One region of the Bradyrhizobium sp. Arg237L genome, then DNA from elsewhere that is predicted to be linked to it. Evidence: predicted binding sites of a transcription regulator. Region 1 holds the regulator's gene; each other region holds the start of a gene.

Region 1 (7,243 bases):
TCCTCGCCGGCGCGGAACCATTGCCGGAAGAGATGGTCGCGCTCGATGCCGCCTATCACCGCACGCTCGCCCGTGACGTCGCAGCAAAGCGTACTCAGCCGCCACTGGCGATGTCGGCGATGGATGGCTATGCGGTGCGATCCGCCGATGCCGCCGATCTCAGCGCGCGGCTGAAGGTGATCGGCGAAGTCGCCGCGGGCCGGCCGTTCGATCGGGAACTTGGTCCGCGGGAAGCGGCACGGATCTTCACCGGCGGCGTCATTCCCGCCGGCGCCGATGCCGTCGTGATCCAGGAAGACACCCGGGTCGATGGCGATCACATCACCATCACCGAAGCTGCCATCGCCGGGCGGCATATCCGTCCCGCCGGCGTCGATTTCCGTGAAGGCGACGTGCTGCTCAGGCGCGGAAGCCGGCTGACCGACCGCGCGCTGTCGCTGGCGGCGTCGATGAACTATCCGGAACTCGCCGTGCGGCGCCGGCCGAAGGTGGCCGTGCTCGCGACCGGCGACGAACTGGTGATGCCCGGCACCTCTCCGGGCCCGGGCCAGATCGTCTATTCCAACGGCTATGCGCTGCGGGCGCTGGCGCGCGCGGAAGGCGCTGAAGCGATCGATCTGGGGGTCGCCGCCGACACGGTTGCCGCCACCACCGAGGGCATCCGCCGCGCGCATGCCGCGGGCGCCGACATCCTCATCACCACCGGCGGCGCCTCGGTCGGCGACCACGACCTCGTAAAGCCGTCGCTCGAGGCCGAGGGCGTCACCATGGCGTTCTGGAAGATCGCGATGCGGCCCGGCAAGCCGATGATGCATGGCCGACTCGGCACGATGCGAGTGATCGGCCTACCCGGCAATCCGGTGTCGTCCTATGTCTGCGCCTACCTGTTCCTGGTGCCGTTGATTCGGGCCCTCCTCGGCCGCTCGGCTGTTCATCACGTCAGCGAAAGCGCCCTGCTCGGCCGCGATCTCGCCGCCAACGATCAGCGCGAAGATTATCTTCGCGCGCTTCTCGAAGAGCGCGACGACGGCACGCTGATCGCAACGCCGGTCACCAAGCAGGACAGTTCGCTGCTTGGGAATCTCACTGCGGCGCAGGCACTTGTGATCCGTCCGCCATTCGCGCCGGCCGCAGCAAAAGGCGCGCCTTGCGACATTCTCCGATTGCCTGAATGACGCCGCGACCAGCACCTACTGAAGCATCTCTGATCGCGTTCACCAGAAATTAAGTGGTTGCGGAACACATATCGAACATATAGTGTCCGTTCATGATTTGTTTCGAAACTCGCTGTCTACGAATGGGAGTGCGTTACTCCCGAGATCAGCTCTTCTCAAGTCTCGGATCGAACGACGCTACCAACCGGGGGAATGCTCGCGATGCTTACGCGCAAACAGTATGAACTTCTGCGTTTCATCAACGAACGGCTGAAAGAGGCCGGCGTGCCTCCTTCGTTCGATGAGATGAAGGACGCGCTCGACCTGCGCTCGAAGTCCGGCATCCACCGCCTGATCACGGCGCTGGAGGAACGGGGCTTCATCCGTCGCCTGCCGAACCGCGCCCGCGCGATCGAGGTGATCAAACTGCCCGAGCTCTCCGCCGCCGGCAACGGCCGCCGCGGCTTCACGCCGAGCGTCATCGAGGGCACGCTCGGCAAGCGCACGACCAGCGCGGCCGTGGCCGAAGACGATGGCAACCGTCCCGTCGCTGTTCCCGTGATGGGCCGGATCGCGGCGGGTACGCCGATCGAGGCGCTGCAGACCCGCAGCCACACCATCAGCGTGCCGCCCGACATGCTCGGCTCCGGTGAGCACTATGCGCTCGAGGTGCGCGGCGATTCCATGGTGGAGGCCGGCATCCTCGACGGCGACATGGCGCTGATCCAGCGCAACGAAACCGCCAACACCGGCGACATCGTGGTGGCGCTGATCGATGAGGAAGAGGCCACGCTGAAGCGTTTCCGTCGCCGCGGCGCCTCGATTGCGCTGGAGCCTGCCAATGCGGCCTACGAAGTCCGCATCCTGCCGCCGAACCGGGTGCGGATCCAGGGCAAGCTGATCGGGCTTTATCGCAAGTACTGAGACGACCAGGACGCAGCAGCCCCGTCTGGGTACTTAGGTGGGTGCTCTGCCCTAGAGGGCGATGACAAGAACGACTTAGAATGATTAGAATGAAAGCCCCGGTAAATTCGCCGGGGCACTTCGGTGCAAGGTGATGTGCGGCAGCGTCTCGCTATCGTGTTTGTGAACGGACCGAAGGCGCGGGCCGTACAAATGCCAAGAACGAAGCAGAGGCTTATAAGTTATCGTCCACTCTGATAGAGGCCTGCGCCTCTTCCCAGGCACGGGTCGGCTATCTCGAATGAGGAGCAATCCGATGTGTGACTATAGCCTGCATGCCGTGGCGACGCGTCCCGCCCAGGTTGGAGAGACGCTTATCACCACCACCTTCCGCGGCACTTCGACCCGCGGCTTCGCTTCGGAAAGCGATCCGACGGTCGCAGTCTGCATGCTTCCCGGGACCGAACTCGCGTTCGCCGATAACGTCCGTTACGACAATCGCTGGATCTGGACCAAGACGACCGGCTTCCGCGTCGGCAAGTTCAACCAGATCGATCCGCATATTCGGGATCGTCATCACGACGCGATCGAGTTTCCCGATGGCAGCCATGTGCTGGTGACCCAGCTCTGCGAAGGGCAGCGGGCGACCGTGCTGCAATTGCCAGTGACGCATCATGTTGCAGAGCCGGCACCGAAGGCGGTCGAGCAGCGCCCCGCGCCGAACCCGCTGTTCATCGGCTGAGACAGCTTCGGGCAGCGTGCGCCGCCGGTCTCGGCCGGCGGAGCGTTGCCGCGAGTGACAAGCAAAGTGTTTTGAGCGGCCCCGGAGGCCATCCGGGGGCGCATGTGATTTTGTGTTGGAACGGATGCTTTATTCGCCAAGGGGGCGTGATCGGTGGTCACCAAGATCACATGGCAAAGAGCCGGACGAGTGGCTGAGCCCGGCCGATACATGTTCAGGTTCGGCTGGCTCACCGTCGCAGCGGAAGATCTCGCGATCTGGGAGCGATTTCCGGATGCGACCTTTACGCTCGTGCAAATGCCGTCGCATTCGGGCGATCCGGATGAATTTCGGCTCGGCGCCTTCGAGCTAGCGGCCAACGCCGGCGGTGATTGAAGGGGGCGCTCAGTCGTCCGACTGCAGGTCGGATTCGGACGGGGTCGCATCGATGGCGCGCGGCACGGGTGCCCCCTGGATCCGGATCGTGGTCTCGGGTTCGCCTTCGCCTGACATCGCAGGCGACCACGGCCGGTCGAGGCCGGCGGGCCTGACCGCGTCGATGACGAAGCCGTTCCGGTTCCGCCTTAGCGCCAGCCCGCCCTGCCGCCGCAGCCGCTCGGCATCGATGACCGCCGCCGCGCAGCCTGGCGGCACCGGCCGTGCGGTCACGATCAGCACCGCCCGCTCGCAATCGTCCGCGAGCGCCTCGGATCGCTGGGTGAGCGCGATGAACGCGCCACCGGCCGCAGAGGTCACGCAGCCGCTCTCATCGCAGGACACGCCCTCCGTCAGCGACGGATCGCCCGCGCTGCGGGCATCGGCATCCGCGGCCAGCCACTCCTTGGCGAGAAACGCATCCTTCGCAGTCCGCATCAGGTGCAGCCGCCCGTCACCGCCGCGGACGGCGACATTGCGGCCGTCGCCGGAAATCAGAATGTCCGGTTGCGGCGCCCTCACCGCCCAGACCACCGCAATGAGAAGCACCGCCGCGCCGACGAAGCGCAGCGGCGTGCGCAACAGCCCGAGCAGGATGACGCCCAGGCTCGCGGCGATCAGCGGGCCGATCCCGAACGCACTGACGTGGCCGACCGCGCCCGGCAGCGCGGCGACCCCCTGCGCGACCACGATCATCCAATCGATTCCAGTGCCCATGATCGCCCAGAACACACCGTCGAAACCGAACGGCATCGCCAGCAGGCCAAGCAGCCCGGCCGGCATCACCAGCGCCGACACCACCGGCATCGCCGCGAGGTTGGCGAGCACGCCAAAGGGCGCCACCCGGTGGAAGTGAAAGGCGGCATAGGGCGTGGTCGCCAGCCCCGCCACCAACGACGCCAGCAGCAGCATCGCGACCTCACGCCCGCCCCACAGCGCGATCCGCGCGGTTGTGGAATGGTCTGGCGCGGCGAACAGATGCGGCATGCCGATCTGCACCAGCGCCACCAGCCCGAGCGTCGCCGCAAACGACATCTGGAAGCTTGGATGTACCAGCGCCTCCGGCGCGATCGCGAGCACGATCATGGCCGCGACCGCGAGCGTCCGGAACGTCACCGCGCGGCGGTCGACCATGACGGCGATCAGCACCACTGCGGTCATGAGGAACGAGCGCTGCGTCGCGACCTCCGCACCCGACAGCAGAAGATAGAAGGCGGCCGCCACGAGCGCCGCCGCGGCAGACCATTTCTTGATCGGAAAGCCCACGGTGAGCACCGGAAACAGCGCAAGCAACGCGCGGACCGCGAAGAAGACCACGCCGGCCACCACGGCCATGTGGTAGCCCGAGATCGAGAGCACGTGCCCGAGCCCCGAGATGAACATCGCATCATTCACCGGCTCGGAGATGGCATCGCGCCGGCCGGTCAGGAGTGCGGTCGCGATCGCGCGATTGTCGCCTTCGAGCACGTTGCGGATCCGCGCATCGATCGCATCGCGCATGCCCTGCATGAAGGCCGCATAGCGCAGCGTAAATCCGCGGCCTTCCGGCGGCGCGGTCGTCTTGATGGCGCCGAGTACGAAACCGGACGCGCCGATGCCCTGGAAATAGAGATCGCGGCCAAAATCGTAGCTCCCGGGCCGCAGAGGAGCGAGCGGCGGCTGCAGCCGCGCCTTCAATTCGACGAAGCTGCCGACTTCGGGGGCAGTGCCCTTCTTCACCGACAGCCGAACGCGCTCAAGTTTCGGCGCGCCGCGCTGGCTTTCGATGCTTGCGACGCGCAGCACGAAACGGTCGGTGCGCTCGCGGATGTCACGCGTCTCGACAAATCCGGTGAGTGACACCGAGAACATCGGCCGCGCCAGCACGCCATGCGCGACCCGCGCGGTTCGCCAGGTGGCAACGGCAAAACCCCCCGCAACGGCGGCAATCATGACGGCGACAGCGAACGCCCGCCCTCGCCTGAGCAGGAACGCGACAGCGCACAGCGCGATCGCGACGATGACCGCGACCGACAGCACCGGCTCATGGTCGGCGGCGAAGTAGAGCGCGATGCCGCTGCCGAACGCGACCGGCACCCAGGGCAGAAGCCGTCCGGCGCCCGCTTCGGGGCGGGCCCACTGGCGCAACGTCTCGACGATTGGCGGCCAGGCGCCGACGCCGATCGGGGCATACCCACCCGTCGGCGCCACCGCCTCGCGCGGCGGCCAGGTGCCGGCATAGCCGCGCCTGCCGCCCGGCGTCCTGCCCTCGTCCGACATCCTGCGCCCTGGACTACCCCTGTTTCCGCAAAGCTACCGGAAGCAGGTATCCACGGGATAGCGGAACAGATGCGAACGTCGTGCCGGTGGCGCTCCCAATCCTAGCGCTGGCTCTTCAGCCGGCTTCAAACCCGACTGCGCCGAAAGTCTCATAAGGCCGCAGTCCCATTGAGGATTAGACTGTGGCTGCGCCTCCGCCCGGACAGACGGGATGAGGCAGTGGTGGCTCGCGGTTCGAAGACCGCTGGAGCCCTTCTCAGGTGGTTCAAGGCTTCCCTGAGACCGGCGTTGCGGACGCAACTTGCAAATCAAGCCTGTAGCGTCGCGCATCACGCGTACTCCGCGAGCGAATAGAGCGCTGAAAAACGCGAGGAGAAGTCATTGAACTAATGGGAGCAGCACATGGCAATTCAGGTACCGAGCGATTTTCGCCGCGTGATTGTTGCCGCGTCGGTCGGAAACATCATCGAATGGTATGACTTCTATATCTTTGGCAGCCTGGCCGCCGTTCTGTCGGTCAAGTTCTTCGAACAATCCCACCCCGTCGCAGCCCTGCTGAGCACGATCGCCCTGTTCACTGCAGGATTCCTGATCCGTCCGCTCGGAGCATTCCTCTTTGGATGGATGGGCGACCGGGTCGGCCGCAAATATACGTTTCTCATCACGCTCACCGGAATGGGACTGGGAACGGGCGCGATCGGCCTGATCCCGACCTATCAGTCGATCGGTCTCACCGCCGCGTTCGTGCTGTTCGGGCTACGCATGATCCAGGGCCTGTGCCTGGGTGGCGAATATGGCGGCGCCATCACCTATGTTGCCGAGCATGTGCCCGACGATAGACGCGGCTACTACACCGGCTGGCTCCAGACCTCGCCGACGCTCGGGATCGTGGTGTCGCTGGCCGTGATCATTCTGACCCGGATCTATTTCGGCGATCAGGCCTTCAACGAATGGGGATGGCGCGTTCCGTTCCTGCTCTCATTCCTGCTGGTGGCCATCGCCATCTACATCCGCCTCCAGCTCCAGGAGACGCCGATCTTCCAGGAGATCAAGGCCCGTGGGCAGATGACCAGGAACCCCTGGAAGGAAGCGTTCCTTAGCTCGAACATCAAATACATCGGAATCGCCATCATCGTCCTGATCGGACAGGGCGTAGTCTGGTACAGCGGACAGTTCTGGGCGCTGTACTTCCTGCAGCAGGTCTCCAAGGTGGACGCTCTGACCTCGGCCTACATCGTCGGGGCCGCGCTGCTACTTGCGACGCCGAGCCTGATCTTCTTTGGCTGGCTGTCGGACCTGATCGGCCGCAAGCCGGTGATCCTGGGAGGCATGCTGCTTGCCGCGATCACCTACTATCCGCTGTATCTGTGGCTCGGAACGGTCACGCAGCCCGGAAACATCAACTATCCGATCGCAGTCTTCATCATCTTCATCCTCGTCTGTTACGTCGGGATGGTGTACGGGCCGGTCGGCGCGTTCCTGGCCGAATTCTTCCCCAGCAGGATCCGCTACACATCGGTATCGGTGCCGTATCACATCGGCAACGGCTGGGGCGGCGGCCTGGTGCCGTTCATTACCTCGGCGGCTTTCGCCGCCACCGGCAGCGTCGGCTACGCGCTGATCTATCCGATCGTAGTTCCCGCGGTCTGCTTCGTGCTCGCCGTTTTCCTGATGCCCGAGACACGCAAGATCAGCATCTGGCAACCGATAGAGCCTAAGACAGCGTCGTGATCGAATAGCCTTGGTGCGGGGCCGTGAAGCCCTGCGCTCC
Region 2 (7,243 bases), on a different contig from region 1:
AAGACTCCGAAAGCGGATTCATTCTTTCAGGGTTGCGTTTCAAAAATTGCGTAGCGCAGGAGAACCGCTGCTGCAAGATAAGCAAGCCGGTTCGGCGCCGTGTTTTCAGGCAACTGATCGCCTCCCCGAGATAATCACTCGGCGCGGCTCTGCAAATCCTCATACAGCACCCGTGCGGCGGTGGCGTCGCCCCGCCGCTCGGAGAAGCCGATCACCTTCAGCACGCGCACGCTGCGATCGAGCGCGATGGTCAACACGTCGCCCGGTTTGACCGCGTGCCCGGGCGCGCTCTCGCGCACGCCGTTGATGCGGACATGGCCGGCCTCGACCAGCGCGGCGGCGCTGGTGCGCGCCTTCACCACCCGCGCATGCCACAGCCATTTATCGAGACGCTGACGCTCCAATCGGCCTCATGTTCTCTGTTTGGCGCGGCTCAATCCTTGCGGTTGCCGGCGAGCTGTTCCTTCAGCGCCGCGAGTTTTGCGAACGGCGAATTCGGATCGATCGCGCGCTCGCGTTCGCGCGGCGCCGAGCTCGCATATTGGCGGAGCGCCGGGCCGCTCTCGCGCCCCTTGTCGCGGCCGCCTTTGTCGCGGAAATCACGGCCGCCGCGCTCGCGGTCGCCACGGTCGCGATCCTTGCGGTCGCCGGAGAATTTATCGCGGCGGCGATCATTGTCGCGGTCGCGGCCCTTGCCCTCGAAGCGCTCGCGGCGCCCGCCTTTGTCCTCGCGCGGGGCGCCATTGCTGGCGGCTGCAGCGGCTGCTTCCGCGGGGGGCGCGTCCTCACGGGGTTTGCGGAATTCGTGATGGCGGCGGCCACGGCGCTGCTGGTCGCGCTGCGCGCCATCGGCACCTTCGCCCGCTGCGGCCGCGCCCTGCGCGCCCTCGCGCGGCTGATGGCGGTGGCGGTTGCGGTCATGGCGCGGGCGACGCTCCTCGGAGCGGCCGCCGGGGCGCCAGACTTCGACCAGTTGCGGTTCGGCCGGGGTCTCGGCTGCGGCGGGCGCGGCGACTGCTTCGGCAGGTGCGGCTTCCTCGGCACCGGCTGCAGCCTCGGCTATAGCCTCCGTTGGCATCGGCTCTGCCGGCGCGTCGGCAGGGACCTCTGCGGGAATGGCTGACTCCGCCTGTACTTCGGCGACTGGATCTGCCTGCGCCTCGATCGCCTCAGGCTCCGGCTGCGCTTCAGCCACCGGCTCTGCCTGCGCCTCAGTCGCTTCCGGTTCCGGCTGCGCTTCAGCGATGGGCTCTGCGGCGGCAGCCGCTGGTTCCTCGCTCGGCGCGGGCGCCAGGGTAACTTCGGGCAACAGCGCCGCGGATGGGCTAACCTCATCGGACGCGGGCAGCTCGGCGGCCACTTCTTCCACCGGTGCCTCCGCCGCAGCCTCGGCAGGCGCTTCCACCGGCGGCGTCTCGGCGGACACTGTCTCGACCACTTCCACCGGCTTCGGCGGCGGGGCCGGGCGGCGTTCCATGCGATAGCCGAGCGCGCGCAGGATCGAGGCGAAATCCTCGCCGGCCGAGCCGGTGAGCGAGGTCATCGCCTGCGTCACCACGAAGCCGCGGCCGTCGAACGCGCCCGCGGGCTTCTCGCCGGCCGAGCCCTCGCGCCAGGCCAGTGCGGGACGGATCAGGTCCGCCAGCCGCTCCAGGATGTCGACGCGCACCGCGCGCTCGCCGCACTGCTTGTAGCCGAGCACGCGATAGGCATCGCGCGGCAGTGCCTTGTCGATCGGGAACGAGGTGCGCCCGCTCGACGCCAGATGCTGCACATTGGAGAGCGCCGAGAGATCGACATTGTCCTGCTTCTCGGCCCAGAGCAGCGAGGCCAACGCGCGTGCGGCCGGCTTCAGGAGCTGCGGGAAATAGATGTGGTAGGCCCCGAACCGCACGCCGTATTTGCGCAGCGTCGCCCGCGAGGGCTGGTCGAGATCCTTCATCTCGGACGAGATCTTGATCCGCTCCAGCACGCCGAGCGCTTCCACGAGCTGGAACGCGATGCCGCGTGCAATGCCTTGCAGATCCTCCGCCTTCGACAGGTCGAACAGCGGCCCGAGCAATTTCGTAATATGCGTCTTGAGCCAGAGATCGAGCCGGTTCTGCACGGCCTCGCGCGGCGCGCCGGTCAGCCGCTCGTCGGAGATGATGCGCAAGCGCGGATGCAGCGCGTCGTCGGCCGCGACGAGTTTGGCCACCGCATCGCCGGTCCAGCGGATGGTGCCGTCGGAGGTCAGCACGAAGGTTTCGTCCGGTGCGGCGCTCAGTTTCTCGGCCCGCGTGTCGATCTCGCGCGCCAGCACCTGCTGCGCTGCGGCCTGCAGCGCCTTGGCATCTGAGCCCGCTTCCGCCGCGTCAGGCGCAAAAGTGAATCCGTCGAGCCGGCCGATCACATGCCCCTCGACGATGACTTCGCCGGTCTTGCCGATTTCAGTATTCAAAACAGAGTTCTCCCGCAGGCGGCGCATCAATACACTGGTACGCCGATCAACGAAACGCTCCGTGAGCCGTTCATGCAGCGCATCGGATAATTTATTTTCGAGCTCGCGCGTGATCCCCTGCCAATGTTCGGGATCGGACAGCCAGTCCGGCCGGTTCGCCACGAAGGTCCAGGTGCGCACCTGAGCGATCCGGCCCGACAGCGTGTCGATGTCGCCGTCGACGCGGTCGGCCTGATCGACCTGGGCGGCAAACCATGCATCGGGAATACGCCCCTTTTGCATCAGGAAGCCGTAAACGGTGGTCACAAGCTCGGCATGGGCGGCCGGCGAGAGCTTTCGGTAATCGGGTATCTGACAAGTCTCCCATAGCCGCTCGACGGCGGTAGCGCCATGCGCCATGTCGCGCACCTCGGCATCGCGCGCGGCATGGTCGAGCACGCGCATGTCTTCCGCGATCGGCGCCCTCGTCAGCACCTCATGCGAAGGCGGCAGCGACAGTGAGACCTGCAGGCTGCCGAGCGAGGAGAAATCCAGCTTCGAATTGCGCCATTGCAGCATTTTCACGCTGTCGAAGGTGTGGTTCTGCAGCGCGTTCACCAGTTCCGGCTCGAACGGCGCGCAGCGGCCCGTAGTGCCGAAGGTGCCATTGCGCGTCGCGCGCCCCGCGCGTCCGGCGATCTGCGCGAACTCGGCCGGCGTCAGGCGACGGAACTGATAGCCGTCGTATTTGCGGTCGGAGGCAAAGGCGACGTGATCGACGTCGAGATTCAGCCCCATGCCGACGGCGTCGGTGGCGACGAGGTAATCGACGTCGCCGTTCTGGAACATTGCGACCTGCGCATTGCGCGTGCGCGGCGAGAGCGAGCCGAGCACGACCGCCGCGCCGCCATGCTGGCGGCGGATCAATTCCGCAATCGCATAGACCTCGTCCGCCGAGAACGCGACGATCGCGGTGCGCCGCGGCTGCCGCGTGATCTTGCGGTCGCCGGCGAATTCGAGCGTCGAGAGCCTTGGCCTTGTGATGATGGAGGCGCCGGGTAGCAGCCGCTCGATGATGGGACGCATCGTCGCAGCCCCCAGCAGCAGCGTCTCATCGCGGCCGCGCCGATTGAGGATGCGGTCGGTGAAGACATGCCCGCGCTCGAGATCGGCCGCGATCTGGATCTCGTCGACCGCAAGGAACGAGACGTCGAGATCGCGCGGCATCGCCTCGACCGTCGAGACCCAGAAGCGCGGCGACTTCGGCTTGATCTTCTCCTCGCCGGTGATCAGCGCGACGCTCTCGGGCCCAGCGCGATCGGCGATCTTGTTGTAGACCTCGCGCGCCAAGAGCCGCAGCGGCAGCCCGATCAGCCCGGACGAATGCCCAAGCATGCGCTCGATGGCGAGATGCGTCTTGCCGGTATTGGTCGGCCCGAGCACGGCGGTGACGCCGGCGCCGGGCGCGCGCTCATGGGCGAAGGGAGGAGAGGAAAGAGCCATGATGTTCTTGGTACTTTTCTTGGTGCTTGTCGGCCGCGAACGCTATCTCAGTTCCTCATCCTGAGGAGCGCGGAACGCGCGTCTCGAAGGATGAGGTGCGGATATATCCATGCATTCCCGCTTGCCATAGGCATCGGGGGCCCTCGCCCTTCGAGACAGTCGCTCGCGCGACCTCCTCAGGGTGAGGGGGATAAAGCTGTTCATGTGCCGGCACTTCCGCAAAAAATTGTCTCACAATGCGACGGCCCCTCCGCCGCGGCTTAAGCTTCGGAACGAGTCTAGAACAAATCGCGGCCGAATCGCTGACTCCACTGCCGTTCTTCTCCGTTCACCGCAACATGTCGCGGCGGCGCTTCAGTTCCAGCACTAGATGGGGTTTGAGGATGGTCACGGCGCGGGCAAATTCCTTAAAATCGTTGAGATGCGGAGTCGAATCAGAAGCGGCAAAGAGTCAACAGGATTCCTGTTTCTCCGTCATTCCGGGGCGTCCGCAGGACGAGCTATGATGTGCTCTTGCACATCAGAGAATCCATCGGGCCGCATGCACCAGCGGAGAAATGGATTCCGGGCTCATCGCTTCGCGATGCCCCGGAATGACGGTGCGCAGCCTCACTGCGTCTTCGCCACCCGCGGCGGCGTGGCCGACGTCACGAACGACGTCGCCTCCAGCATGGCGAGCCCGAACGGCGTCGGGATCTTGACGCGGTACGGGATCAGGATGCGCGTGCCCGCGATCGGCACGAAGGCGATCTCCATGTTGCGCGCTTCGGCGAGATACTTGATGACGGGACGGTCGGGGATATAGCCCGCGATCGGCGTGAAATAGATCGCACAGACCAGCGCCGGGCCCTGATAGCCCTTCTCCGCCTTGACCATTTCCACGCGCTTGAAATCGAGCTTCAAATCGTAGCGCAACCGGCCGTCGAAAATGCCCGCGCTGGTGCGGCAGCTATCCGGGCTCATCAGTTCGCCCGTGCCCGGCACTCGCAGCAGCGAGCCGGTCATCGGATCGAACACGTTCTTCTTGTGGGCCTCGGTGACCGGGATGCGGTTCGGATCGACCGGCGGTTCCGGCTCGATCACGGTTTCCTTGATGCCGCCGCCGCCGAGCGCCATCCGGATGATCTCGGATTTCTTGTAGCTGTTGTAGTTGACGGTATAGCCCGATGCCACCAGCGCGCCGTTGACCACGCGCCCCTGGGACCCGCCCATCCCGCCGGCGCCGGCGAATGCCTTCAAGAGCCCGGCGGTGCCGCCCTGCGCGATCGCGGAAAAGGTGTCGTCACCGATCTCGATGGTCCAACTTCCCTTGCCGACGGCGATACCGGCGAGCGAGGCCTCGTACTGCGCATCCAGCCGGCCCTGCGCGTGCGCGCCCTCCGGCAACAGCATGAACAGCGCGCCGGCGCACAACAGCCAGGATTCCCTCACGGAGGGCAGAAAACTGCTGAAAATGCTCACAAACTTAACGATCCTGTCGTCGGCGCCAGAGATCATTTGGGAAGAGAAGAAATGACCGGCAAGCAACGCGGGCGAAAACGGAACCACCTTACGAGCCTGAATACGCCCTTTATATGGTAGGTTAAACCGCTGAACAGCCTTGTGAACGTGCAGGTTTTGGGCTCCATAGCGTTTTACCGGCCGGCGCAAAGAAAACGCGGTCAAATTAGGAGTTTCAGGGCACCGGAACGAGGCCCTGAAAGCTATAAAACCTTGACGCTTTGCGGCTCACCCCCTATACGTCCGCGGTTCCTGGAAAATGGACGTGGAATTGGACCCCCGCCGCGCGCGGCGCGCGCTGTTGGTTAAGCGGGGATGGAAGAGGATTTGAACAATGTCGCGGCGCTGTGAACTGACGGCCAAGGGCCCGCAAGTGGGCCACAAGGTGAGCCACTCGAACATCAAGACCAAGCGGCGTTTCCTGCCGAACCTCTGCAACATCACCTTCCAGTCGGAATCGCTCGGCCGCAACATCCGCCTGCGCGTCTCCTCGAACGCGATTAAGAGCGTCGACCACAACGGCGGCCTCGATGCGTTCCTGCGGAAGGCGAATGCCGCGCACCTCTCGCCGCGCGCGCTGGAGCTGAAGCGGCAGATCGAGAAGAAGCAGGCTGCGGCTGCGGAGAAGCGGGCGAGCTGAGGCTGGCTGTATCAGAGTAATGGTTTGAGAGTTTGAGCGGCCGGGTCGAAAGACCCGGCCGTTTATGTTTATTCGTATCCCGCACACGTTGAAGGCTACCGCACCAATCTTGGCTCTGGTGGACAATGTCGTATGGCGCACGGCGCTTCATCCTGAAACACGTTAAATTTGCGTAGTTAGACCCGATTCGGATAGCGATGAGGATGGGGAAGCGCCGACGCACAATGACTGACGACGAGATCGCCCTTGCGAAGGCGATGCTCCGGCGCGGAATGAAAAATGACGTTATTCATTTCTTCTTCAACAAGCCGAAACGGCTGATCAGTTCGGGCCGAATTACGCAAATAAAGCAAAGTAAGTATGGCGCATCAGTCGAGGAGGCCACTCAAGCGGCCCTCGATGAGTTTTTGCAAAACTGGGAAGCGCAAGCGGACAGCAGAAGCACTCCGCGCACGGCCGTCGAGCAGACACACCTTAGATCGATGTTCCACGAACAGGCCGGAGCTTGGATACTTTCGGCCGGAGAAACCGATCATACAGAATGCAAGCGCGCGTTTCGTCTCAATCCTGAAGTCCGCTTCGCTGATGTTATCAGATCAATCGCCGGGCTCGCGAACAACAATGGCGGCTATATCTTCTTTGGCGTCGTCAATCAGACCTTTTCAGTGGAAGGCCTATCAGACGAGAATTTCGCAAAGACAGATCCTGCAGAAATAAATCGCACGCTTGCCAGCTCGCTCGACCCGATACCTCGGATATCGAAAACTGCTATTGAACTCGGCGGAAAATCGATCGGCATTATACACGTCGAAAAGCATGCACACGCTCCCATAATGGCGCTTAAGAATATTGGCAACGACCTTAAGGAAGGAACGATCTACTATCGCTACGTTGGTGAAACACGAGCGATCAAGCCCGGCGAGTTAAGACAAATTATCGCCGATCGAGAGCAGAAGGCGGTGGCCGAATTCTCGACGCGAATGAGAAGAGTAGCTACAGGGGTCGACGCGACACTCAATTTGGATACGGGTGAAGTTAACGGCAAAAGCGGGACCTTCGTTATAGACAAATCGCTTCTTTCGAACATTCAATTCATTCGCGAAGGCGATTTTTCTGAAACAAAGGGCGCACCGGCCCTCAGACTGATCGGCGATGTGGAGCCCGTCAAAGCGGTTGAGCGC
Region 3 (7,243 bases), on a different contig from region 1:
GCGCGAGAACGCTGTTTCCGCGGCCGTGGCCGCTTCGGCGTCCTTCGACTGCGCTGGTTCGGTTGCAACCAGCGCGGTGATCATGCCGATCACGACGAGGGCGGCCATCACCACATAACCCCACATCCATGCCGACGAGCGCACCAGGCCCTCGCCCTCAAAGCCGCTGACGATGAACAGCGCGCCCGCGGTCGAGACGAGCATGCCGATGCGATAGGCGGCGACATAGGACGCCATGCCGGCGGCCTGCTCGCTCTCGGGCAGGCTCTCCACGCGGAAGGCATCGACGACGATGTCCTGTGTCGAGGAGGTGGTGGCGACCAGCAGCGCGGCAAAGGCGGCGAACCAGGGTGAACGTGCGGGATCGGCGATCGCGAGCAGCAGGATGGTGGTGATCAGCAACAGTTGCGAGAACAATAGCCAGCCGCGGCGCCGTCCGAAATGTCGGGTGAAGAACGGCACATGCAGCGCATCGACCAGCGGCGCCCAGAGGAATTTCAATGTGTAGGGCGTGCCGACCAGCGCGAGCAGGCCGATGGTGCCGAGATCGACGCCGACCTCGCGCATCCACACCTGCAGCGTCGACCCGGACAGCGCCAGCGGCAGGCCTGACGAGAAGCCCAGCACCAGCACGATCAGGACGCGCGGCTGCAGATAGACGGCAAGGCCGTCGCGCCAGGAGGTGGCGGCAGGCTCGGCTTTCTCGGTCGCGGCGGCTGTCGCTTCAGGCGCAGTCATGCAGCCCTGTTAGCAGATTCGGTGGGAAAATCTGCCCCTGTCCTATTCTCCCGCCTGCAGCTTGGGCGGGGCGGGGAACAATTCCGGCCGGCCGCTCGGCACGATCCGCGGCAGTTCCACCGGGGCGTCCGATTTGCTGAAATCGAGCTCCTCGATCCGGCCGGCGCGCTTCTCGATCTTGTCGGCGGAGACCAGGATCTGGCGCACGTCCTCGTTCACCTGCGAGAAATGGTTCTGCAGCTTGAGCACGCGGTCGCGCAGCCGCGACAGATCGTCGCCGAGCTTGATCACCTCGGTGCGGATCTGGTCGGCGGCATCGCGCATCCGCGCGTCCTTCATGATTTGCTGCATCACCTGGATCGCGAGCATCAGCAGCGAGGGCGACACCAGCACCACGCGGGCGCGGTAGGCCTTCTGGATCACATCGTCGAAACCGTCATGGATCTCGGCATAGACCGACTCCGAGGGCACGAACATCAGCGCGGTGTCCTGGGTCTCCCCGGCGATCAGGTATTTTTCCGCGATGTCGCTGACATGCTTCATCACGTCGTTGCGCAGGCGCTGGCTGGCAATCTTGCGTTCCTCGTCGCTGCGCGCATCGTGCAGCGCCGTCATCGCCTCCAGCGGGAATTTCGCGTCGATGCAGAGCGGCCGCTGGTCCGGCAGGAACACCACGCAATCCGGCCGTTTGCCGCTCGATAGCGTGAACTGGAATTCGTAGGAATCCTTCGGCAATCCATCCTGGACAATCGCTTCCATCCGCGCCTGGCCGAAGGCACCGCGCGACTGCTTGTTGGCGAGCACGTCGCGCAGCGTCGTCACCTGCGTCGTTAGGTCGGTAAGGTTCTTGTGCGCGTTGTCGATGATGCCGAGCCGCTCGTGCAGATGGCGCAGGCTGTCCATGGTGTGGCGCGTCGTCTGTTCCATGGATTGGCCGACGCGGTGGGTGACCGAATCCAGCCGCTCGTTGACCGCGCGCGCCATCTCGGCCTGACGGCCGGCGAGCGCCTGCGTCATGGCATCGACCCGGCCGCTCGACTCGCTCTGGGCGCGCAGCACCTCGCTGAGCCGCTCTTCCAGTTCGTCGGCGCGGATGGTCTGCGCCATCACCAGTTCCGCGCCGCGCCGGGAGGACCGCGCGATCACGATGGCGATCGTCAGGAGCAGCACGACCACGAGCACGCCGAACGCAACCAGCGCATCAGCGACGCGGACCGGCCAGTCGCCGACCATGAAGAGAATCTGGTTCATGCAAGCGCTATAGCCGATTCGCTGGCGAGCGCGAACGAAAGTGGAACATTTATGGTTAACAAGCCGTGAAGTTTCATGGTTAAGAAAGACTGAAGAATCATGGTTAAGGCGGTCTTAACCGGTTCCGGATCGCATTGACCCCGGCATATCAAGCGCTTAAATCGCCAGCCATGGCCTTAAGAGAAATTATCATCCTGCCGGACAAGCAGTTGCGGCTCGTCTCCCAACGCGTCGAAAAGATCACGCCTGAGATCCGCAAGCTGGTCGACGACATGTTCGAGACCATGTACGAGGCGCCCGGCATCGGGCTGGCCGCGATCCAGGTCGCGCAGCCGCTGCGGCTGGTCACCATGGATCTCGCGAAAAAGGACGAGAACGGCGAGACCACACCGAAGCCGCGTGTCTTCATCAATCCGGAGATCATCTCGGCGTCCGAGGAGAAGTCGGTCTATGAGGAGGGCTGCCTGTCGATCCCCGAATATTACGAGGAAGTCGAGCGGCCGGCGCGGGTGCGCGTGCGCTTCACCGACATCGACGGCAAGGTGCACGAGGAGGACGCCGAGGGCCTCTACGCCACCTGCATCCAGCACGAGATCGACCATTTGAACGGCATCCTGTTCGTGGACTATCTGTCGAAGCTGAAACGCGACCGCGTGCTGAAGAAGTTCGCCAAGGCCGCCAAGCGCGCGGTGGAGTAAGGTCGGCACTATTTTCGCCGTCATGCCCGGGCTTGACCCGGGCATCCACGTTCTCTGCAGCCGTGGATGGCCGGGACAAGCCCGGCCATGACGAGTACCCTACCTTGAGCCGAGGTAACCCGCCCCATGCCGCTCCGCCTGATCTTCATGGGTACGCCCGATTTCGCCGTGCCGACGCTGCTCGAACTGGCCGGCCACGGCCACGAGATCGCCGCGGTTTATACCCGCGCGCCGAAGCCGGGCGGGCGGCGTGGCCTGCAATTGCAACCGACGCCGGTCGAACAGGAGGCGCGGCGAAACAGCATTCCCGTGCTGACGCCGAAGACGTTGAAGACGCCGGAAGCGTTGGACGAATTCCGCGCGCATCAGGCCGATGCGGCGGTCGTGGTCGCCTATGGCATGATCCTGCCGCAGGCCATCCTCGATGCGCCAAGGCTCGGTTGCTACAACCTGCACGCTTCGCTTCTGCCGCGCTGGCGCGGCGCCGCGCCGATCAATCGCGCCATCATGGCCGGCGACGCCGAGACCGGCGTGATGGTGATGAAGATGGATATCGGCCTCGACACCGGCGATGTCGCGATGGTCGAGCGGCTTCCGATCACCGACCGGATGACAGCGGCCGACCTGCACGATGCGCTGGCGCCGCTCGGGGCCGACCTGGTGGTGCGGGCGATGGCCGCGCTGGAGCGCGGTGGGCTGCAACTGACCAAGCAGAGCGAGGACGGCGTCACCTACGCCGCCAAGATCGACAAGGCTGAGGCGCGGATCGACTGGAATAGACCTGCTCACGACGTGCTGCGGCATGTCCACGGCCTGTCGCCATTTCCTGGCGCCTGGACTGAATTGCCACACGATGGCGAAACGGTGCGTATCAAGATTCTCCGCTGCGAACTGGCGAACGGCTCGGGCGCATCAGGCACAGTGCTGGACGATAACCTTGCTATCGCCTGCGGCGAAGGCGCCATCCGCATCCTCGAGCTGCAGCGCGAAGGCAAGGCGCGGATGAAATCGATCGACTTCCTGCGCGGCACGCCGCTAAAGGCCGGCGCGCGGTTCACGTAAGTCGTCATGCCCCGCTACAAGCTCACCATCGAATATGACGGCACGCCGTTCTCCGGCTGGCAAATCCAGGAAACAGCACCGACCGTGCAGGGCGCGCTGGAGACCGCGGTCAAGGCGATGTGTGGCGAGGAGGTTCGCGTCCACGGTTCCGGCCGCACCGATGCCGGCGTCCATGCGCTCGGACAGGTCGCGCATTGCGACATCGCCAAGCCGTTTCCGCCGGACCGCCTTCGCGACGGCCTGAACGCGCATCTGCGCCCAAATCCGATCGCGGTGCTCGCAGCCGAGATCGTACCAGATGATTTCGAGGCGCGCTTCTCGGCGAAAAAGCGCCATTACCTCTATCGTATCAGGAACACGCGCGCGAACCTCGCTCTCGACATCCGGCGCGTCTGGCGCGTGCCGCGTCGCCTCGATACGGATGCGATGCATGAAGCCGCGCAGCGCCTGATCGGCAAGCACGACTTCACGACGTTCCGCGACACCGACTGCCAGGCCAAATCGCCGGTGAAAACCCTCGACCAGCTTGACGTCACGCGCAACGGCGATGCGGTCAGCATCGTTACCTCGGCGCGCTCGTTCCTGCACAGCCAGGTGCGCTCGATGGTGGGCTCGCTGGTCTGGGTCGGCGAAGGCCGCTGGACCGCGGACGATCTCGGCGCAGCGCTCGTCGCCCGCAACCGCGCCGCCTGCGGGCCGGTGGCCCCGCCGGAGGGGCTGTATCTGGTGCGGGTGGAGTATTAGGACCGACGCCCCTTCGCCGTCATGGCCGGGCTTGTCCCGGCCATCCACGTCTTTCTGTGCAGGAGGCTTGAGGAAGGGCGTGGATGCCCGGCACAAGGCCGGGCATGACGATGGGATAGTTCTTCCCAGGAGGAGAGGCGTGGATGGCCGGGACAAGCCCGGCCATGACGGCGGAATGGGTGGCGAAGGCTGAGAAAAAAGCCTCAGCGCTTACGCAAAATACCTGTCCAGCACGCCGCGATAGACTTGCGTCAGTTTTTCCAAATCGGCGATCGGCGTGCGTTCGTTGATCTGGTGCATGGTCTGACCGACCAGGCCGAACTCGATCACCGGGCAATAGCTCGAGATGAAGCGCGCATCCGACGTGCCGCCCGAGGTCGAAAGCTCCGGCTTGTGTCCTGTCACCGCCTCGATCGCTGCCACCGCGAGGTCGGTGAATGGGCCGGGCTTGGTCACGAACACGTTCGAGTTCGACGGCTCCCAGACGATGCGGGCGCGGATGCGGTTGCCGCAGGCTTTGGCCAGGCGTTCCTCCACCAGCTTGCGCAGGCTCTCCTGGGTGTGGTTGTCGTTGTAGCGGATGTTGAATTTCGCCCGCGCTTGGCCGGGGATGACGTTGCTCGCGGCATTGCCGACGTCGACGGAGGTGAATTCGAGGTTGGACGCCTGGAATTGCGCGCTGCCATGATCGAGCGGCTCTTCACTTAGCGCGACGATCAATCGCGAAATATCGGGCACCGGATTGGAAGCGCGGTGCGGATAGGCGACATGGCCCTGTACGCCCTCGACATGGAGCGTGCCGGATTGCGAGCCGCGGCGGCCGACCTTGATGGTGTCGCCGAGCACCTCGACATTGGAGGGCTCGCCGAGCACGCAGTGATCGAACCTTTCGCCGCGCTCTGCCGCCCACTTCAACAGCTTGATCGTGCCGTTGATGGAAACGTCTTCCTCGTCGCCCGTGATCAGGAACGAGATCGACCCTCGACCGTCCTCTCGCGGCTTGCCGCCATGGTCCTTGAGATATTCAAGCACAGCAGCGACGCTGCAGGCGATGCCGCCCTTCATGTCGACGGCGCCGCGGCCGTAGAGAAAGCCGTCCTTCACCTCGCCGGAGAACGGGCCATGCGTCCAGGCGGACTCGTCGCCCGGCGGTACCACGTCAGTATGGCCGGCAAAGGTGATGTGCGGCGCCTGATCGCCGATGCGTGCATAGAGATTGTCGATGTCGGCGGTGCCGGGCTCGCTGAAGGTGACCCGGTGCACCTCGAAGCCGGCGGCTTTCAGGATGTTCTCAAGCACGCCGAGCGCGCCGGCGTCGGCCGGCGTGACGGAAGGGCAGCGGACAAGGTCGCGCGTGATGGAAATGGCATCGGTCATGCCTACGGACTTAACATGCCACCGCGGCGGCGGGCCAGCCTTGCGCGGCATGCTCCCGACTTCGTGTTGCGGCTCTGCGACGCAGCCGATCAGCTTGCTTTTGACGTGGCGCGGCCCCGCACGCTGACTAGACCTGCCAGTGCAACCAGCGCAAAGACGGCACCCGCGAAGAACGTAACTCGCGGTCCGGCACTGTCCCATAACGCCCCCGCGATCCCGCTGGCCGCAAGCATCGCGATCCCGCAGACCAGGTTGAAAAAGCCGTAAGCTGTGCCCCGCAGCTCGGCGGGCGAGGTATCCGCGACAAGCGCTGCCAACAGCCCTTGCGTGAAGCCCATATGCAGTCCCCACAGCGCGATGCCCAGCGCGACACCGGTCATGCTGGGCAGAAGCGCGAGCAAAAGATCGGCGACGATCAAAAGCACGATGCCGAACGCCAGCACGGTTGTGCGGTCCATGCGATCGGACACCACGCCGGCCGGATATGCCGCGCCGGCGTAGACGACATTCATCAGGACCAGCACGGCCGGTGCGAGCGTAACCGGCAGGCCAACATTCTGCGCGCGGAGGATCAGAAACGCCTCGCTGAAGCGAGCCAGCGTGAACACGCTCGCAATCGCCACCACCCACCAATAGGCCGCGCCCAGATTTCTGATTTCGCTGAGGCTGATTGGATTGCGCACCTCGCGCAACCCTTTCGGCCGCGCGGGTTCACGCACCGCAAACGCGATAAGGGCGAACGACAGCAAGCCGGGAATGACTGCAAACCAGAACACAGCCTTGAAATGGTCTGAAGTCAGCCACATCAGGCCGATGGCGATCAATGGTCCGATGAAGGCGCCAACCGTATCCAGCGATTGCCGCAGGCCAATGCTGGCGCCGCGCAGATGCGCCGGAGCAATGTCCGCCACCAGCGCGTCGCGCGGAGCGCCGCGAATGCCTTTTCCGATCCGGTCGATGAAGCGCGCGGCCATCAGCCAGCCGACCGTCGGCGCCAGCGGAAAGATCGGCTTGGTCAGCGCTGCAAGGCCATAGCCGAGCGCCGCCAGCCATTTTCGCTTGCCGAGCCAATCGGAAATCGCGCCGGAAAATATCCTGGTGATCGAGGCCGTCGCCTCGGCGATGCCTTCGATGACGCCGACCGTCACCATCGAGGTGCCGAGCACCGTCACCAGATAGACCGGCAGCAGCGCATGAATCATCTCCGAAGAGATGTCCATCAGCATCGAGACGAAACCGAGCGCCCAGATACCTGCCGGAATCTCGCGAAGGGAGCGGCCTGGTCGGGTGCTCGCCTCAGCCATGGAGCTGACCTTTCAAGCGATCATGCCCCATGAGCGAGCTTAGCAGCGTCCTTAGTCGCGCAGCAATTC
Region 4 (7,243 bases), on a different contig from region 1:
CCGTATCGCATCGCGACGAGCTAGGAAGCGAAGACATATTCCGCAATGCTAATTCGCGCTGACGATATATAAAATGACGGTCGTCATCACATAATCGCGTGCGTCATTCTAGGGGATGGAGGCGACAATCGATCCGGGCCGCACGAAAGAACCGTGCGTTTTGAAAAGACTGCGTGAAGTTCCGGGCAGTGCAGTGACTGCCCAGAAAAGCGGCCGTCAGAGCTTGTACGCCGTGCGGAAGCCGCCCCAGTGCCGGCCGCGCACGCGGACAGGCACGTCGATCTCGCGCATCATCACCGTGGTGCCGTTGCCCATGTCGCGGGCGTAACTCTGGATCAGATAGGCGCGCTGGTTGCGCCCGGCGGCGAGCCCCGCTGCATCGTTGAAGATGCGACGGTTGCGGCTGTTGGCGGCGTTGAAGGCGACATCGCCCGGCCGCTGCGGGTGCGAATAGATCTTGTTGTGCACCGGCAGATAGCCGTTGCGGTCGATCATGGCGCAGAACGCCAGCCGCGGATCCTTGGCGAGGAAAGCCTCCTGAAACGGCGGCAGCGCGCGGTCGGCCCAGTCCAATATTCTTGTGCGGTACTGCACCGGATTGGTGCCGGACATCTCGACATAGTCGGTGTCGAACATGTCCTCGATCGTGATGGCGCCGCTCGCGATCCCGTTCTCGAAAATCCTGGTCAGCGCCACGCCGGCTTCCATCGCGCGCATCACGAACTCGGTGTTCTCGTCGCGGATCGCCCACAATTTGTCTTCGATCTTTTCGAGCAGCCCCAAGGTCAGCGCCTCGAAGCGCGCCTGCGCGCCGGCCTTGGTCTTGTCGGCGATCCGGATCTTGACCGCGCCGACATCTTCAAGCGTGGCGGCAAGGCTCTGGTGCAGTTGCAGCCGTTCGGCCTCCGGTCCTGAGATCAGGATGCCGTCCATGGATATCTCATAGACCGGCGCGGTGATGATGCTGCCGCGCGCTTGCATCTCGAGCTTGAGGCTACAGGGCAGCCGCTCGCCCTTGCGCGGGTCCTCGCGCTCGCCCTGCCGCAGCAGCACCGCGCAGCGCGATTTCAGTTTTTGCGCAAAGCTGGTCACCGCCCGGCCCGCTTGGGCGACATCCTTGCCATGCGCTTCGGCTTCCCTGGTTGCATGATCGATCTCGGCGGCGCCGTCGCCGACCGCGACGATGAAGCTCGAGGCGGAGGAGGCATTCTGCGCGATCTCGCCGGTGGTCTTGCGCTGCTCGGTCACCGCGCCGCGGACATGCTCGAACACCGGGCGGATCGCCTCGATCGACTGCGCGATGCGGTGCACGGCATCGGCCGAGCCGGCGGCATCCCTCTGCAGCGCCTCGATCTTCCTGGTGATCTCTTCGGTCGCGCCCTGGGTCTGCACCGCCAGCGCCTTCACTTCGGTCGCAACCACCGCAAATCCCTTGCCGGCGGCGCCGGCGCGCGCGGCCTCGATGGTCGAGTTGAGGGCGAGCAGGGTGGTCTGCCGCGCGATCTGCGCGATCAGGTTGACGACATTGCCGATCGCGGCGGAGGATTCGCGGAGGCGGTCGACATTGGCGCGGGCTTCGCGCGCCGCGGCTCCGGCCTCGTCGGCGAGCCGGCCGGCGTCGCGGACCTGCGCGCCGATCCCTTGCGCCGAATCGGTGAACTTGTCGGCGGCCCGCGAGAAGGTCTCGGCCGTGGTCTGCGCCGCGTTGGTGCGGCCGGTCAGCGCATCCGTGCGCTCGCGGATGGTGGCAAGCGTCGCCGCGGTCGCCTCGGCCCCGCCGGCCACCGATTGGGCGGCGCGCTCGAGCTGCCGGATCATGCCGCCGAGCTCGAGTTCGAGCAGTTCCAGGATCTCCTGGGCCGAGCCGGTATCGGGGGAGGTGTTATCCTCTGGCGCTGGCACCGTTGCGGCCGGAACTTTCGGTTCGACAGCCACCACCGGCTCCGGCACTCGCTTGCGAAACAAACCGAACGCCGCCATTTGGGTTCTCTTGCAAGTTGAAATGGACTGTCCGATTCTCTCATTCGTAGGTGAAGTCGTGGTTAACGGCTGCCTGATTTTCCGGCAGACGGCACGGCCGGCATGCCAGATCACGCCGCAAGTCTTTGATTTTGGCCTGTCGGGGGCCTATAACGCCGCGCCTCATCCCCTTTTTCGAAAGACGATTCCCAAGGGACCTCGCATGGCCGGCCATTCCCAATTCAAGAACATCATGCACCGCAAGGGCCGGCAGGATGCCCAGAAGTCGAAGCTGTTCGGCAAACTGGCCCGCGAAATCACCGTCGCGGCCAAGCTCGGCACCCCCGACCCCGCCATGAACCCCCGGCTGCGCGCCGCGATCGTTGCCGCGCGGGCGGAAAACATGCCGAAGGACAATATCGAGCGCGCCATCAAGAAGGCCGCCGGCAATGAGGGCGAGAATTATGACGAGATCCGCTACGAGGGCTATGGCCCCGGCGGCGTCGCCGTGATCGTCGAGGCCCTGACCGACAACCGCAACCGTGCCGCCTCCGACATCCGCTCCTACTTCACGAAGTCCGGCGGCAATCTCGGCGAAACCGGCTCGGTCGCCTTCATGTTCGACCGCACCGGCATCATCGAATATGACCACAAAGTCGCCTCGGACGACGCGATGCTGGATGCCGCGATCGAAGCCGGCGCCGACGACGTGGTGTCGAGCGAAAGCGGCCACGAGGTCTACGCTTCGCAGGAATCCTTCCGCGAGGTCGCCAAGGCGCTGGAAGGGAAATTCGGCGAGCCGCGCAAGGCGGCGCTGACCTGGAAGCCGCAAAACACCATCGCCGTCGACGACGAGACCGGCGAGAAGCTGTTGAAGCTGATCGACCTGTTGAACGAGCACGACGACGTGCAGAACGTCTTCGTCAATTTCGAGATCTCGGACGCGCTGATGGCGAAGATGGGCGGCTAACTTCATCTCTCTCGTGATGCCGTCATGGCCGGGCTTGACCCGGCCATCCACGCGTTTCCACGCGTGCTGAAGGACGTGGATGCCCGGGACAAGCCCGGGCATGACGGGGTGGGTGTGGTCGTCGCTTTCCCCGTGCATGACCTCCCCGTTTGTGTTTCGTTCTCGAAACGCAGCGGTTATCACTACTCCATGACAGTCCAGCCGATTCGCAAGCCCACCCGCATCCTCGGCATCGACCCGGGCCTCCGCCGCACCGGCTGGGGCGTGATCGAAGTCGAGGGCAACCGGCTGGTTTTCGTCGGCTGTGGCTCGATCGAGCCGTCGGAACGGCTGCCATTGGCGAGCCGGCTGCTCGCGATCCATGAGGGGCTGGCTGCCGTGCTCGGCGACTACAGCCCCGAAGAGGCCGCGGTCGAGCAGACGTTTGTCAACAAGGACGGCGTCGCGACGCTGAAACTCGGCCAGGCCCGCGGCGTCGCCATGCTGGCGCCTGCAATGTTCGGCATCGAGGTCGCCGAATATGCGCCGAACCAGGTCAAGAAAACCGTCGTCGGCGCCGGACACGCCGAGAAGAACCAGATCGCCGTGATGCTGAAGATCCTGCTTCCCAAGGCCGAGCCGCAATCGCCCGACGCCGCCGATGCACTCGCGGTTGCGATCACGCATGCCCATCACCGCCAAAGCACCGCGCTGCGGCTGAGAGTAGCCAGCCTATGATCGGCAAATTGAAAGGCCTCATCGACTCCTACGGCGAGGACTACGTGATCCTCGATGTCGGCGGCGTCGGCTATCAGGTGCATTGCTCGGCGCGCACGCTGCAGGCGCTGCCCTCGCCGGGCGAGGCCGCGGTGCTCTCGATCGAGACCTATGTGCGCGAGGATCAGATCAAGCTGTTCGGCTTCCGCACCGACAACGAGCGCGAATGGTTTCGCCTGTTGCAGACCGTGCAGGGCGTCGGCGCCAAGGTCGCGCTCGCCGTGCTCGGCACGCTGCCGCCTTCCGACCTTGCGAACGCGATCGCGCTGCGTGACAAGGCGGCGGTGGCGCGCACGCCCGGCGTCGGCCCGAAGGTCGCTGAGCGCATCGTCAGCGAGTTGAAGGACAAGGCGCCTCAATTTGCCAATGTCGATCCCGCAGTGGTCCATCTCGCCGGCGCCATCGACAATGAGCGCGCGCCGCGTCCGGTGACGGACGCGATCTCTGCCCTCGTCAATCTCGGCTACGGCCAGCCGCAAGCCGCCGCCGCCATCGCCGCCGCCTCGCGCAGCGCAGGCGAGCACGCCGAGACCGCGCAACTGATCCGGCTAGGCCTGAAGGAGCTCGCGAAGTGAATGCTCAGACCGTAGGGTGGGCAAAGCGGAGCGTGCCCACCATCAACACTCCGCTCGTCATGGTGGGCACGCTTCCGCCTTCGCTCTTCGAGCTACGGCGGACAAGTCGCTTTGCCCACCCTACGATCGTCACGGAGCAGGCGACATGAACCCGCCCTCCCGCATCGTCACCCCTGAGCGTCGCGCCGATGATGTCGGCGACACGGCGCTGCGTCCGCAATCGCTGTCCGAATTCGTCGGCCAGGCGCAGGCGCGCAAGAATCTCTCGATCTTCATCGAGGCCGCGCGCAAGCGCGGCGAGGCGCTGGATCATGTACTGTTTGTCGGGCCCCCGGGTCTCGGCAAGACCACGCTGGCACAGATCGTCGCGCGCGAGCTCGGCGTCGGCTTTCGTGCCACCTCCGGCCCGGTGATTGCAAAAGCCGGCGATCTCGCCGCGCTTCTGACAAATCTCGAAGAGCGCGACGTCCTCTTCATCGACGAGATCCATCGCCTGAGCCCGGCGGTGGAAGAGGTGCTCTATCCGGCGATGGAGGATTTCCAGCTCGACCTCATCATCGGCGAGGGCCCGGCCGCGCGCTCGGTGAAGATCGAATTGGCGAAATTCACCCTCGTCGGCGCCACCACGCGCGCCGGCCTGCTCACCAATCCACTGCGCGACCGCTTCGGGATTCCAATCCGGCTGAATTTCTACACCGAGGAGGAGCTGGAGAAGATCGTCACCCGCGGCGCCCGCGTGCTCAACATCGGCATGAGTCCTGACGGTGCCAACGAGATCGCCCGCCGCGCCCGCGGCACGCCACGCATCGCCGGCCGCCTGCTGCGCCGGGTCCGCGATTTTGCGTCCGCAGCCGACGCCACGTCGGTCGACCGCGCTATTGCCGATCACGCGCTCTCCGCGCTTGAGGTCGATGCCGCCGGCCTGGATGCGATGGACCGCCGCTACCTCAGCACCATCGCGATGAACTATGGCGGCGGGCCGGTCGGGGTCGAGACGATGGCGGCGGCGCTGTCGGAGCCGCGCGATGCGATCGAGGACATCATCGAGCCCTATCTGATCCAGTGCGGCTACCTGCAGCGCACGCCGCGCGGCCGTCTCCTCACCTCGCACGCCTTCCGCCATCTCGGCCTCGCCGAGCCCTCGCGCGATCCCTCGCAGTTCGGCCTGTTCGGCAACGACGACGATTGATTTTGCATTCCCGTAGCCCGGGTGGAGCGGAAGCGTAACCCGGGGCCGCTCGTAAACGTTGGCGCAGGAGTCCCGGGTTGCGCTGCGCTCCACCCGGGCTACGGAATCGCGCGTTCACATCCTCGTGCAGGACAACCCCTGACAATCTGCACAAACGCACCGCAATTCCGCTCCAATCGGACCCCATCAACGAGGGGCATCACCGATCATCCCCATGTTCTCACGGCGTCAATTTTTCAGATCCATCGGCGGCCTCACCGCCCTCACTGCATCGACCTCGGCCTATGGCTTTGGCGTCGAGCCGGTATTGCGGCTCCGCGTCACGCGTTATCATCTCACCCCACCGCGATGGCCGGCGGATTTCCCGCTGAAGATCGCCGTGATCGCCGACCTGCACGCCTGCGATCCCTGGATGTCGCTGGAGCGCATCGAGACGATCGTCGCGCGCACCAACGCACTTGAGCCCGACATCATCGTCATGCTCGGGGACTACGTCGCCGGCCACCGCCATGTTACGCGCTTCATTCCAGCAAGCGAATGGGCCGCGGTGCTGGCGAACCTCAAGGCGCCGCTCGGCGTGCACGCGATCCTCGGTAACCACGATTACTGGGACGACAAGACCGTGCAGCGCGAGGGGCAGGGGCTGACGGTGGCCCATCGCGCGCTCGAAGCGAACGGCATTCCGGTCTACGAGAACGATGCAAAGCGCCTGACCAAGGCCGGCCGCCCGTTCTGGCTCGCCGGCCTCGGCGATCAGCTCGCCTATATGCCGGCACGGCGTTTCCGCCCCGTGCGCCGTATCGGCGTCGATGATCTCGGCGCGACGCTCGCGAAAGTCACCGACGATGCGCCGGTCATCCTGCTGGCACACGAGCCTGACGTCGCGCTGCGCGTCCCCTCACGCGTGGCGCTGCAATTGTCCGGCCATACCCATGGCGGCCAGGTCCGCCTGCTCGGCTGGTCGCCCGCGGTGCCGCTGCGGCAGGGCGTCGAGCTCGCCTACGGCCACCTGCGCACCAATTGCGACGTCATCGTCTCCGGCGGCCTCGGCTGCAGCATCATGCCGTTCCGCATCGGCGTTCCCCCGGAGATCGTGCTGGTGACGCTCGGCAAGGCCGGACCGGCGGTGGCGTAAGCTTATATTGGTTGGTCCCTGTGCAGTTGTGACGCAAGCTGCTAGCATTGGCGTCATGAGTTTGACTGGCGAAGACACCGAGAAGCTCCGCGCTCTCCGAGCGGCGATCGACGAAGGGATGGCCGACGTCGAGGCTGGACGGGTTGTCCCCTGGGATTTGGAGGAGTTTCTGGAGCAGGCTCGCGAACGCGCGGCGTCGAGTTCAAAATGAACGTTTCCCTCGACGGCGAGGTCCGCGACGGCCGCCATCACATGCAGGTCCGCGTCTATTACGAGGACACGGATTTCCCTGACTGGACGTTGTCGTATTAGGCAGTACTCATCGTTCCTGTTTTGTGGCGGTCTCCTGAGAAAAGCTTCATGCTGAAAAGGGCAGCGGCATTCAGGTACCGTGTGTATTCGTAGGGCATCCGCTTGCGCACCGGATGCACTATAATGCAGTCGACCAAGTTACGGAAAGCGTCCCTCATCTCGGCCATCATCACCAGGACCGCACCCGACGGACCGATCACCGGCTCGCCTTCAGCGCCTGGACGATCGACGCAATCATCGTTGGGTCCGCACCACGACCGGCCAGAGTTTCTAAGGTAGCGCGCATGACCGTCCGTTCCCGACGCGAAGTCGTCACCTTCAAGAACTCTTTCCGGATCAGGGGCATC

What was found. The regulator LexA, encoded in region 1, represses DNA repair genes until DNA is damaged. The targets are predictions, from matches to a motif close to TGTTCNNNNTGTGTTCNG.
Region 2: the regulator LexA is predicted to act here: its motif matches at 4,191-4,208, upstream of OZ411_RS28025 (helicase-related protein).
Region 3: the regulator LexA is predicted to act here: its motif matches at 2,020-2,037, upstream of rmuC (DNA recombination protein RmuC).
Region 4: the regulator LexA is predicted to act here: its motif matches at 3,076-3,093, upstream of ruvC (crossover junction endodeoxyribonuclease RuvC).

What each region holds. Positions count from the first base shown of each region.
Region 1 covers NZ_JAQMIL010000024.1:103,945-111,187, reverse strand. Annotated here, with positions in the region: gene glp (gephyrin-like molybdotransferase Glp) at 1-1,175, shown strand, start outside; gene lexA (transcriptional repressor LexA) at 1,377-2,078, shown strand; gene OZ411_RS17100 (hypothetical protein) at 2,374-2,799, shown strand; gene OZ411_RS17095 (hypothetical protein) at 2,989-3,174, shown strand; gene OZ411_RS17090 (ComEC/Rec2 family competence protein) at 3,184-5,472, opposite strand; gene OZ411_RS17085 (MFS transporter) at 5,875-7,203, shown strand.
Region 2 covers NZ_JAQMIL010000052.1:49,787-57,029, forward strand. Annotated here, with positions in the region: gene OZ411_RS28020 (RNA-binding S4 domain-containing protein) at 135-404, opposite strand; gene OZ411_RS28025 (helicase-related protein) at 434-3,922, opposite strand; gene OZ411_RS28030 (DUF3108 domain-containing protein) at 4,532-5,314, opposite strand; gene rpmB (50S ribosomal protein L28) at 5,757-6,062, shown strand; gene OZ411_RS28040 (ATP-binding protein) at 6,287-7,243, shown strand, end outside.
Region 3 covers NZ_JAQMIL010000044.1:62,970-70,212, reverse strand. Annotated here, with positions in the region: gene OZ411_RS25175 (MFS transporter) at 1-738, opposite strand, end outside; gene rmuC (DNA recombination protein RmuC) at 781-1,989, opposite strand; gene def (peptide deformylase) at 2,160-2,687, shown strand; gene fmt (methionyl-tRNA formyltransferase) at 2,814-3,749, shown strand; gene truA (tRNA pseudouridine(38-40) synthase TruA) at 3,756-4,493, shown strand; gene dapE (succinyl-diaminopimelate desuccinylase) at 4,704-5,870, opposite strand; gene OZ411_RS25145 (MFS transporter) at 5,960-7,174, opposite strand; gene dapD (2,3,4,5-tetrahydropyridine-2,6-dicarboxylate N-succinyltransferase) at 7,226-7,243, opposite strand, start outside.
Region 4 covers NZ_JAQMIL010000009.1:79,703-86,945, forward strand. Annotated here, with positions in the region: gene OZ411_RS07735 (methyl-accepting chemotaxis protein) at 217-1,980, opposite strand; gene OZ411_RS07740 (YebC/PmpR family DNA-binding transcriptional regulator) at 2,183-2,929, shown strand; gene ruvC (crossover junction endodeoxyribonuclease RuvC) at 3,119-3,646, shown strand; gene ruvA (Holliday junction branch migration protein RuvA) at 3,643-4,260, shown strand; gene ruvB (Holliday junction branch migration DNA helicase RuvB) at 4,406-5,449, shown strand; gene OZ411_RS07760 (metallophosphoesterase) at 5,664-6,584, shown strand; gene OZ411_RS07765 (hypothetical protein) at 6,640-6,795, shown strand; partial or broken gene OZ411_RS07770 (acyl-CoA thioester hydrolase) at 6,792-6,872, shown strand; gene OZ411_RS07775 (hypothetical protein) at 7,181-7,243, shown strand, end outside.